One region of the Streptomyces sp. NPDC002499 genome, then DNA from elsewhere that is predicted to be linked to it. Evidence: riboswitches for the same ligand, from Rfam matches in the RefSeq annotation. Region 1 holds a riboswitch; each other region holds the start of a gene.
What was found. Region 1 has a riboswitch for cobalamin ahead of metE (5-methyltetrahydropteroyltriglutamate--homocysteine S-methyltransferase). Riboswitches for the same ligand answer to the same signal wherever they lie in the genome.
Positions count from the first base shown of each region.

Region 2: another riboswitch for cobalamin. It lies ahead of ACWD5F_RS27280 (cobalamin biosynthesis protein); the one in region 1 lies ahead of metE (5-methyltetrahydropteroyltriglutamate--homocysteine S-methyltransferase).
Region 3: another riboswitch for cobalamin. It lies ahead of ACWD5F_RS39795 (ribonucleoside-diphosphate reductase subunit alpha); the one in region 1 lies ahead of metE (5-methyltetrahydropteroyltriglutamate--homocysteine S-methyltransferase).

Region 1 is NZ_JBSFXO010000014.1:78,225-81,776, reverse strand. Features, by position in the region: gene helR (RNA polymerase recycling motor ATPase HelR) at 1-1,044, shown strand, start outside; cobalamin riboswitch at 1,141-1,364, shown strand; gene metE (5-methyltetrahydropteroyltriglutamate--homocysteine S-methyltransferase) at 1,537-3,552, shown strand, end outside.
Region 2 is NZ_JBSFXO010000009.1:443,307-446,858, reverse strand. Features, by position in the region: gene ACWD5F_RS27290 (anion permease) at 153-1,400, shown strand; gene ACWD5F_RS27285 (hypothetical protein) at 1,434-1,655, shown strand; cobalamin riboswitch at 1,777-1,916, shown strand; gene ACWD5F_RS27280 (cobalamin biosynthesis protein) at 2,018-2,962, shown strand; gene ACWD5F_RS27275 (cobyric acid synthase) at 2,959-3,552, shown strand, end outside.
Region 3 is NZ_JBSFXO010000016.1:222,094-225,645, forward strand. Features, by position in the region: gene mctP (monocarboxylate uptake permease MctP) at 1-619, shown strand, start outside; gene ACWD5F_RS39790 (GNAT family N-acetyltransferase) at 701-1,207, shown strand; cobalamin riboswitch at 1,272-1,400, shown strand; gene ACWD5F_RS39795 (ribonucleoside-diphosphate reductase subunit alpha) at 1,524-3,552, shown strand, end outside.

The DNA.
Region 1 (3,552 bases):
GCCCCGACCACCCTGCTGCGCAAGTCGCTGCTGCAGAACCGAGCGCTGCTGACCGCCTTCAACCGCGCGTGGCCGCTGCTCGAAGCGGACGACCTGGTCGGCGATCTGTGGACGGTCCCCGCCTATCTGCGGATGTGCGCTCCCTGGCTGGACCGCGACGACGTGCAGAAGCTGCAGCGCGCGGAGGCCCAGGCCTGGACGGTGTCCGACCTCCCCTTCCTGGACGCGGCACGGCAGCGGCTCGGCGACCCGGAGGCGGCGCGGCGCGAGCGTCGGCACAAGGCCGTCCTCGCCGCGCAGCGCGAGCGCATGACCCAGGTCGTCGACAACCTGATCGAAGCGGTGTCCACCTCGGGCGACGACGGTGACGAGGGCATCGGCCTGGTGAAGATGCTGCGCGGGGAGGACGCCCAGGTCAGCCTGGTCGACGAGGCCGAACTGACCACCGTCGACCCGGACCTGCTGGCCGGACCGTTCGCGCACGTCGTCGTGGACGAGGCGCAGGAACTGACCGACGCGCAGTGGCAGATGCTGCTGCTGCGGTGTCCGTCCCGGAGCTTCACCATCGTCGGCGACCGCGCCCAGGCCCGGCACGGGTTCACGGAGTCGTGGCAGGAACGGCTCGAACGCGTCGGGCTCAACCGGATCGACGTGGCCTCGCTGAGCATCAACTACCGCACGCCGGAAGAGGTCATGGCGGAGGCCGAGCCGGTCATCCGGGCCGCGCTCCCGGACGCCAACGTGCCGACCTCCATCCGCAGCAGCGGTATCCCCGTCGTCCACGGCTCCGCCTCGGATCTGCCCTCGGTCCTCGACACCTGGCTCGCGGCACACGACGACGGGATCGCCTGCGTCATCGGCGATCCCACGTTCCGGGCGACGTCCCGCGTCCGCTCACTGACTCCCGAGTTGTCGAAGGGGCTCGAGTTCGACCTGGTCGTCCTCGTCGACCCCGAGAAGTTCGGCGAGGGCATCGAAGGAGCGGTCGACCACTATGTGGCGATGACCCGGGCGACCCAGCAACTCGTCGTCCTCACCAGCTGACAACCCCGCCCACGACCAGGGCTGATCCGGTCCCGGGTGGGCCGGATCACCCTCCGGACGGTGGACGCGGCGCTTCGGTCCGCCGCGCCACCCCGTAGGCTGGCCCGTGCAGCTGGTTCGCCCCGTCCGCCAGGCGGGATGCGTCGCAAGAGGGAACCCGGTGGGAATCCGGGACTGCCCCGCAGCGGTTAGCGGGAACGACCGCCGTCATACGCACTGGGCCCACGGAGGGCTTGGGAAGCGACGGCCAGTAGGAGTCCGCCGGGAGACCGGAGGACGTGCCCGCGAGTCCGAAGACCTGCCAACTGCCCGCGTACGGCCGAATCGTGCGCGGACATCCCGGTGACCTCGTGGGCGGGTCGGCGTACATACCAGGCGGACGACCGCGCAGTTCCACTGCCGCACGGGGTCGGGCCCGCCCGGTTTCGTCACCCTTCGCGCTCGCGTCCCGTCGCCGGGATCTCAGGGATCCATCTCGCGAAGGAGATCTCCGTGACCACCAAGACCGCAGCCGCGGCAGCGCGGGCCACCGTGTACGGCTACCCCCGCCAGGGCCCGGACCGGGAACTGAAGAAGGCCATCGAGGGCTACTGGAAGGGCCGCGTCACCGCCGACGCCCTGCGCGCCACGGCCGCAGAGCTGCGTGGCACCAACTGGCGGGAGCTGGCGAAGGCCGGCGTCGACGAGGTGCCGACCGGCGACTTCTCGTACTACGACCACGTCCTCGACACCACCGTCATGGTCGGCGCCGTCCCCGCCCGTCACCGCGCGGCCGTCGAAGCGGACGCCCTGGACGGGTACTTCGCCATGGCGCGCGGCACCCAGGACGTGGCGCCGCTGGAGATGACGAAGTGGTTCGACACCAACTACCACTATCTGGTGCCCGAGTTGGGCCCGGACACGGTCTTCGCCGCCGACTCGACCAAGCAGGTCGCGGAGTTGGCGGAGGCGCTGACCCTCGGGCTGACCGCCCGTCCGGTGCTGGTCGGCCCGATCACGTACCTCCTGCTGGCCAAGCCCGCCCCGGGCGTACCGGCCGACTTCGACCCGCTCACCCTGCTCGACCGACTGCTGCCGGTGTACGCCGAGGTCCTCGCCGACCTGCGGGCGGCGGGCGCCGACTGGGTGCAGCTGGACGAGCCCGCCCTGGTCCAGGACCGCACCCCGGCCGAGCTGAACGCCGCCACGCGCGCCTACCGTGACCTCGGTGGCCAAACCGACCGGCCGAAGCTCCTGGTCGCCTCGTACTTCGACCGGCTCGGCGACGCGCTGCCGGTGCTGGCCAAGGCGCCGGTCGAGGGGCTCGCCCTGGACTTCACCGAGGCCGCCGCGGCCAACCTCGACGCGCTGGCCGCCGTGGGCGGGCTGCCCGGCAAGCGACTGGTCGCCGGTGTGGTCAACGGCCGCAACATCTGGGGCAACGACCTGTCGGCGTCCCTCTCCACCCTCGGCACCCTGCTCGGCCTCGCCGACCGGGTCGACGTGTCGGCCTCCTGCTCGCTGCTCCACGTACCGCTCGACTCCGCCCGGGAGCGCGACATCGAGCCGCAGATCCTGCGCTGGCTCGCGTTCGCGAAGCAGAAGACGGCCGAGATCGTCACCCTCGCCAAGGGCCTCGCCCAGGGCACCGACACGATCGCCGCCGAACTCGCCGTCAACCGTGCCAACCTGGCCTCGCGTGCGGGCTCGCCGATCACACACGATCCGGCGGTACGGGCCCGCGCCGCCGCCGTCACGGACGCCGACGCCCGCCGTTCGCAGCCGTACGCCGAGCGCGCCGCGGCCCAGCGTGCCCACCTCGGGCTGCCGCTGCTGCCGACCACCACGATCGGCTCCTTCCCGCAGACCGGTGAACTGCGCACCGCCCGCGCCGACTTGCGGGCGGGCCGGATCGACACGGCCGGCTACGAGGAGCGCATCAGGGCCGAGATCCAGGAGGTGATCTCCTTCCAGGAGAAGACCGGTCTGGACGTCCTGGTGCACGGCGAGGCCGAACGCAACGACATGGTCCAGTACTTCGCCGAGCAGCTGACGGGGTATCTGGCCACGCAGCACGGCTGGGTGCAGTCCTACGGCACCCGTTACGTCCGGCCGCCGATCCTGGCCGGCGACATCTCCCGCCCCGAGCCGATGACCGTGCGCTGGACGACGTACGCCCAGTCCCTCACCTCGCGCCCGGTCAAGGGCATGCTCACCGGCCCTGTCACCATGCTCGCCTGGTCCTTCGTCCGGGACGACCAGCCGCTCGGCGACACCGCCCGGCAGGTCGCCCTCGCCCTGCGCAAGGAGGTCGACGACCTTGAGACGGCCGGAACTTCGGTGATCCAGGTAGACGAGCCCGCGCTGCGCGAGACGCTCCCGCTGCGCACCGCCGATCGTGCCGCGTATCTGGCGTGGGCGACCGAGGCGTTCCGGCTCAGCACGGGCGGGGTGCGGCCGGACACGCAGATCCACACGCACATGTGCTACGCCGAGTTCGGGGACATCGTCCAGGCCATCGACGATCTC
Region 2 (3,552 bases), on a different contig from region 1:
CCATGGGGCGCGGGGGTCGTCGAGGTCGCCGGGACGGATCGGTGCGGCGACCCCCCGTTTCATACACCACCAAGCCCCCCTCAGTTCACTTTCCGTTCATTCAGGTTGCCTACGTTCAAAGGACCGATGACCTCGAACGATTGCCTGGGTAAATGGAAAACTTCTCGCTGATCCTCGCGATTGTGGTCGTAACCGCTCTCGCGTTCGATTTTACGAACGGTTTTCACGACACCGCCAACGCGATGGCCACCACCATCTCGACCGGTGCGCTCAAGCCCAAGGTGGCGGTGGCGATGTCCGCCGCGCTCAACCTGGTGGGCGCCTTCCTCTCCGTGGAGGTCGCCAACACGATCTCCAAGGGTCTCGTCGACGAGACCGGCATCCGTCCCGAGGTCATCTTCGCCGCCCTGGTCGGCGCGATCCTGTGGAACCTGGTGACCTGGCTCGTCGGACTGCCGTCCAGTTCCTCGCACGCCCTGATGGGCGGTCTGATCGGCGCCACCATCGCCTCGGCCGGCACCGGTGCGGTGCACGGCGACGCGCTCGTCACCAAGGTGCTGCTGCCGGCGGTCGCCGCCCCGATCGTGGCCGGTGTCGCCGCGCTGCTCGCGACCCGCCTGTCCTACCGGCTCGGCAGGAAGGCCGACGGCAAGGCCGCCGCGAAGGGCTACCGCGCCGGCCAGATCGCCTCCGCCGGACTGGTCTCGCTGGCCCACGGCACCAACGACGCGCAGAAGACGATGGGCATCATCACCCTCGCCCTGGTCGCCGGCGGCGCCGTGGCCCCCGACTCCGACCCGCCCACCTGGGTCATCCTCTCCGCCGGTCTCGCCATCGCGCTGGGCACCTACCTCGGCGGCTGGCGGATCATCCGCACCATGGGCAAGGGCCTGACCGAGCTTCAGCCGCAGCAGGGCTTCGCCGCCCAGACCAGCGCGGCGACCGCCATCCTGGCCTCCTCGCACCTCGGCTTCTCCCTCTCCACCACGCACGTCGTCTCCGGCTCGGTGATGGGCGCGGGCCTCGGCCGCAAGGGCGGGGTGGTCCGCTGGTCGACGGCGACCCGCATGTTCGTCGCCTGGGGCCTGACCCTGCCGGCCGCCGCCCTGGTGGGCGCGCTCGCCGAGTCCGTCACCGACCTCGGCGACTGGGGCACGGCGGTCGTCGCCGTCTTCCTGATCGCCTCCAGCGCGGCCATCTGGAAGCTCTCCCGCCGCGAGGTCGTCGACCACAGCAACGTCAACGAGACCGAGGAGCCGCCCGGCGTGGTGACCACGGCGATCGCCGCCGTGACCCCGCCTCCCGCGGGCCCGGTCACCGACGACCTGACGGCCACCATCCCGGCGCCCGCGGCCCCCGCGGCCGATCCGGCCGCCCCGTCGGCCGCCCCCGCTCTCTGATCCCCGCCCACCGGTAACGAAGGAATCACCAGCATGCACATCGACTGGGCGGCCCTCGGCTCCGTCTTCGGCGTCAGCCTCGTGGTCACTGTGGGCCTCGTGGCCCTGTTCACCCTCGGCGTCGCGGGCCTGTCCCGCCAGGAGAGGGCGACGGCCCAGGGCGGCTCGGCCACCCTCGCGGTGACCGGCGCCTACGTCTGCTTCGCGGCGTGCGCGGCGGCTGTGGCGTACGGGATCTCGCTGATCGTCGCCTGATCCCCCGACTCGTCCCCGCCTGATCCCCGCCTGTTCCTCGACCGATCGTCCGCCGACCTCCGACGGGCCCTGTGTGGGCCTCAGCACACTCTCCCGTCGCAGGTCAGCGGCAAGTTGACGGTTCTTCCAGGCCCGTGGTGGACTGCCGGGGCCAAGTACGGCGGCAAGAGAGGAAGCCGGTGTGATTCCGGCGCGGTCCCGCCACTGTCACCGGGGTAGGTAGTCCCGGGAGCCAGGAACTCTCGCCGTCGCTCTCTTCGAACCAGGGCGCGGACACCCTGAGTGAGGACAATTCGCCATGCGCGGCCGCCTGTTGAGGTCCATCACCCGAGCTCTGCCCGACCCGACGGCCGGCTGAGCCGATGCGTGCCGATCGCGTCTTCGCGTACGGCGCCACCGCCGGCCTCCTCGGTGACCATCTGCTCGGCGATCCGCGCCGCGGCCATCCGGTCGCCGCGTTCGGCCGGGCCGCCGGTGCCGTGGAGCAGGTGCTGTGGCGCGACCACCGCGGCTGGGGCGCCCTGCACACCGCCGTGTGCGCGGGCGGCGCCGTCGCCCTCGCCGCCGCGGCAACGTCCGCCGTACGCCCCTCCCGTACCGCCTCCGTCGCGCTGACCGCCGCCGCCACCTGGGCCGTCGTCGGCGGCACCTCCCTCGCCCGCGAGGCCGGGGCCATCGGGCAGGCTTTGGCGGCCGGGGACATCGAGCGCGCGCGGGCCCGGCTGCCCCATCTCTGCGGGCGCGACCCCCAGGCCCTCGACGCCGACGGGATCGCCCGGGCCGTCGTCGAGTCCGTCGCCGAGAACACCTCCGACGCGGTGGTGGGCGCGCTGGTGTGGGGCGCGGTGGCGGGCGTGCCGGGCCTGGTCGGCTTCCGGGCCGTGAACACCCTCGACGCCATGGTCGGGCACAAATCGCCCAAGTACCGCCGCTACGGCTGGGCTTCGGCCCGCCTCGACGACGTGGCCGGCTGGCCGGGGGCGCGGCTCACCGCCGTCCTCGCGACCGTGGCGGGCGACGATCCGCGCGGGGCGGTACGCGCCTGGCGCGCCGACGCGGGCAAGCACCCGAGCCCCAACGCCGGGCCCGTGGAGGCCTCGTTCGCGGGGGCGCTCGGGGTGCGGCTGGGCGGAACGCTGGCCTATGGAGGGCGAGTCGAGCACCGGCCCGTCCTCAATGGCGCCTCGGGGCGCGCCGTCGTCACACAGGACATCGAGCGGGCCGTACGGCTGTCCCGGCGCGTCGCTCTGCTCGCGCTCGGCGTGAGCGTCGCCGGGCGGCTGCTCGCGAAGGGGCGCAAGTCATGAGCGGCGGCGGGCTGTTGGTCGCCGGGACCACCTCGGACGCCGGCAAGAGTGTCGTCACCGCCGGGATCTGCCGGTGGCTGGTGCGGCAGGGCGTGAAGGTCACGCCGTTCAAGGCGCAGAACATGTCCCTCAATTCGTTCGTGACGCGCGAGGGCGCGGAGATCGGGCGGGCGCAGGCCATGCAGGCGCAGGCCTGTCGGATCGAGCCGACCGCGCTGATGAATCCCGTGCTGCTCAAGCCCGGTGGCGAGCGGAGCAGCCAGGTCGTGCTCATGGGCAAGCCCGTGGGCGAGATGAGTGCGCGTGGCTACCACGGCGGGCGGCAGGAACGGTTGCTCGGGACCGTGCTCGACTGTCTCGCGGAGTTGCGGGGCACGTATGACGCGGTGATCTGTGAGGGGGCCGGCAGTCCTGCCGAGATCAATCTGCGGCGGACCGACATCGTGAACATGGGGATCGCGCGCAACGCGCGGCTGCCCGTGCTCGTGGTGGGCGACATCGACCGCGGGGGCGTCTTCGCCTCCTTCTTCGGGACGGTCGCGCTGCTCAGCCCGGAGGATCAGGCCCTGATCGCCGGGTTCGTCGTCAAC
Region 3 (3,552 bases), on a different contig from region 1:
GTTCGCGGGCGTGGCCTTCGCGGCGATCGGCATCGGCGCACTGGTGCCCGCGGCCATCATGTCCATCGCGGCCGCGAACCTCTTCACCCGCAACATCTACAAGGACTTCATCAAGCCGGACGCCACCCCGGCCCAGGAGACCAAGGTCTCCAAGCTGGTGTCCCTGCTGGTGAAGGTCGGCGCCTTGGTCTTCGTCCTGACGATGGACAAGACGGTCGCCATCAACTTCCAGCTCCTGGGCGGCATCTGGATCCTCCAGACCTTCCCGGCCCTGGTCGGCGGCCTGTTCACCCGCTGGTTCCACCGCTGGGCCCTGCTCGCCGGCTGGGCGGTCGGCATGATCTACGGCACGGCCGCCGCGTACGGCGTCGCCTCCCCGACCCAGAAGCACTTCGGCGGCTCCTCCAAGGAGATCCCCGGCATCGGCGAGATCGGCTACATCGGCCTCACGGCGTTCGTCCTGAACGTCGTCGTCACGGTGGTCCTGACCTTCGTCCTGAAGGCACTGAAGGCCCCGGAGGGCGTGGACGAGACGCAGCCGGGCGACTACACCGCGGACGCGGGCGACCCGGGCGTGGAGGTGGAACTGCCGCCGGCCACGGCGGGGACCTCGCACTAGACGCTCCCGGTCAACGGGTCATCGGGCCGCCGGAGAAAATCCGGCGGCCCGTTGTCGTACCCGTCGGGCACACTCGCCTGCATGGACATCGTGATCCGGGCAGCGCACCCCACCGAATACGAGACCCTCGGCGAGATCACCGCCCAGGCCTACCTCCAGGACGACCTGCTGACCTTCGGCGAGAGCGACTGGTACCTCGGCGAGCTCAAAGACGTGGCCAAGCGGGCGGCCGTCGCCGACGTACTGGTCGCCGCGGACGGGGACCGGATCCTCGGCGGGGTCACCTTCGTCACGGCCGGCACGCACATGGCCGAGCGGGCCGGCCCCACCGAGGCCGAGATCCGCATGCTCGCCGTCGACCGGGCGGCCCGCGGCCGGGGCGCCGGCGAGGCACTCGTCCGCGCCTGCGTCGACCGCGCACGAGCCGCCGAGGACTGCACCGGCATCGTCCTGTCCACCCAGCCGACCATGCGCGCCGCCCACCGCATCTACGAACGCCTCGGCTTCGTCCGCGTCCCGGAACGGGACTGGAACCCCATTCCGGAGGCCGGCGACTTCGTGCTGCTCACCTATCAGTTGACGTTCTGACACGCTCCGAAGTCGGCGCGCGACACAACATCTAGGGGTGCTCCTACAACCCAGCACAAGATGTATGCTCATGCTCGCTGTCGTCGCAGGGGAATCCGGTGCGAATCCGGAACTGTCCCGCAACGGTGTACTCATGCGTGTTCGCACACGTATGGGCGTCAGTCCGAGGACCTGCCGACAGCGCGCCCGACCAAGCCGGTCGGGTGCCATGACGTCCGGGCCTCGTGGAATGGGCCGGGGACGCGACGCCGTCGTGCGCTCGTGGCTGCCCCCTGCCCTCCGCCTGGCCCCCGTGCCCAGCGAGGGAGAGCCCCACGTGACCATCGCGCCAGCCGACCCGGCTTCAGTCACCGCGCCGGAGACCGACGGCCCCGGTACCGCGTTGCTGCGGATCCTGACCGAGCTGACCGCCGACCTCCCCGACGCCGACCCCGGCCGGGTCGCCGCCGCCGCGCTGCGCGGCCGGTCCGCGCAGGCCGACGAGGCCGAACTGCGCGAGCTGGCCACGGAGGCCGCCGCCGGTCTCATCTCGGAGGACCCCGCCTACTCGCAGGTGGCCGCCCGGCTGCTGACCGTCTCCATCCGCGCCGAGGCCGCCTCGCAGGGCGTGACGTCGTTCACCGAGTCGGTCGCCGTCGGCCACCGCGAGGGCCTCATCGCCGACCGCACCGCCGAGTTCGTCCGCGTCCACGCGGCCCGCCTCGACGAACTGATCGACCGCACCGCCGACGACCGCTTCGGCTACTTCGGCCTGCGCACCCTGCACAGCCGCTACCTGCTGCGCCACCCCATCACCCGCAAGGTCGTCGAGACCCCCCAGCACTTCATGCTGCGCGTCGCCGCCGGCCTCGCGGAGGACGACAGCACGCGCGCCCTGGACGAAGTCGCCTCGCTCTACCGCCTGATGAGCCGGCTCGACTACCTCCCCTCCTCCCCCACGCTCTTCAACTCCGGCACCCGGCACCCCCAGATGTCGTCCTGCTACCTCCTCGACTCCCCGCTGGACGAGCTGGACTCCATCTACGACCGCTACCACCAGGTCGCCCGCCTCTCCAAGCACGCCGGCGGCATCGGCATCGCCTACTCCCGCATCCGCTCCCGGGGTTCACTGATCCGCGGCACGAACGGACACTCCAACGGCATCGTCCCGTTCCTCAAGACACTCGACGCCTCCGTCGCCGCCGTGAACCAGGGCGGCCGGCGCAAGGGCGCGGCCGCGGTCTACCTGGAGACCTGGCACTCCGACATCGAGGAGTTCCTGGAGCTGCGGGACAACACCGGTGAGGACGCCCGCCGTACGCACAACCTCAACCTCGCGCACTGGATCCCGGACGAGTTCATGCGCCGGGTCAACGAGGACGGCGTCTGGTCGCTGTTCTCCCCCGCCGACGTGCCCGAACTCGTCGACCTGTGGGGCGCGGAGTTCGACGCCGCGTACCGCAAGGCGGAGGCCGCCGGGCTCGCCCGCAAGACCATCCCGGCCCGCGACCTCTACGGCCGCATGATGCGCACCCTCGCGCAGACCGGCAACGGCTGGCTGACCTTCAAGGACGCCGCCAACCGCACCGCCAACCAGACCGCCGAGCCGGGCCACACGGTCCACTCCTCCAACCTCTGCACGGAGATCCTGGAGGTCACGGACGACGGCGAGACCGCGGTCTGCAACCTCGGCTCGGTCAACCTCGGCGCCTTCGTGGTCGGCCGGGACATCGACTGGGACCGGCTGGACGAGACCGTCCGCACGGCCGTCACCTTCCTCGACCGGGTCGTCGACATCAACTTCTACCCGACCGAGCAGGCGGGCCGCTCCAACGCGAAATGGCGTCCCGTCGGCCTCGGCGCCATGGGCCTCCAGGACGTCTTCTTCAAACTCCGCCTGCCCTTCGACTCCCCCGAGGCCAAGGCCCTCTCCACCCGCATCGCCGAGCGCATCATGCTCGCCGCGTACGAGGCGTCGACGGACCTGGCCGAACGCAACGGCCCCCTCCCCGCCTGGGAGAAGACCCGCACGGCCCGGGGCGTCCTGCACCCCGACCACTACGACGTCGAACTGACCTGGCCGGAGCGCTGGGCGGCACTGCGGGAACGTATCGCCAGGGTAGGTATGCGCAACAGCCTCCTCCTCGCGATCGCCCCCACCGCCACCATCGCCTCGATCGCCGGCGTCTACGAGTGCATCGAGCCGCAGGTCTCCAACCTGTTCAAGCGCGAGACGCTGTCGGGCGAGTTTCTCCAGGTCAACTCCTACCTGGTCGACGAGTTGAAGCGCCTCGGCGTCTGGGATGCCCGCACCCGCGAGGCGCTGCGCGAGGCCAACGGCTCGGTGCAGGGCTTCGCCTGGATCC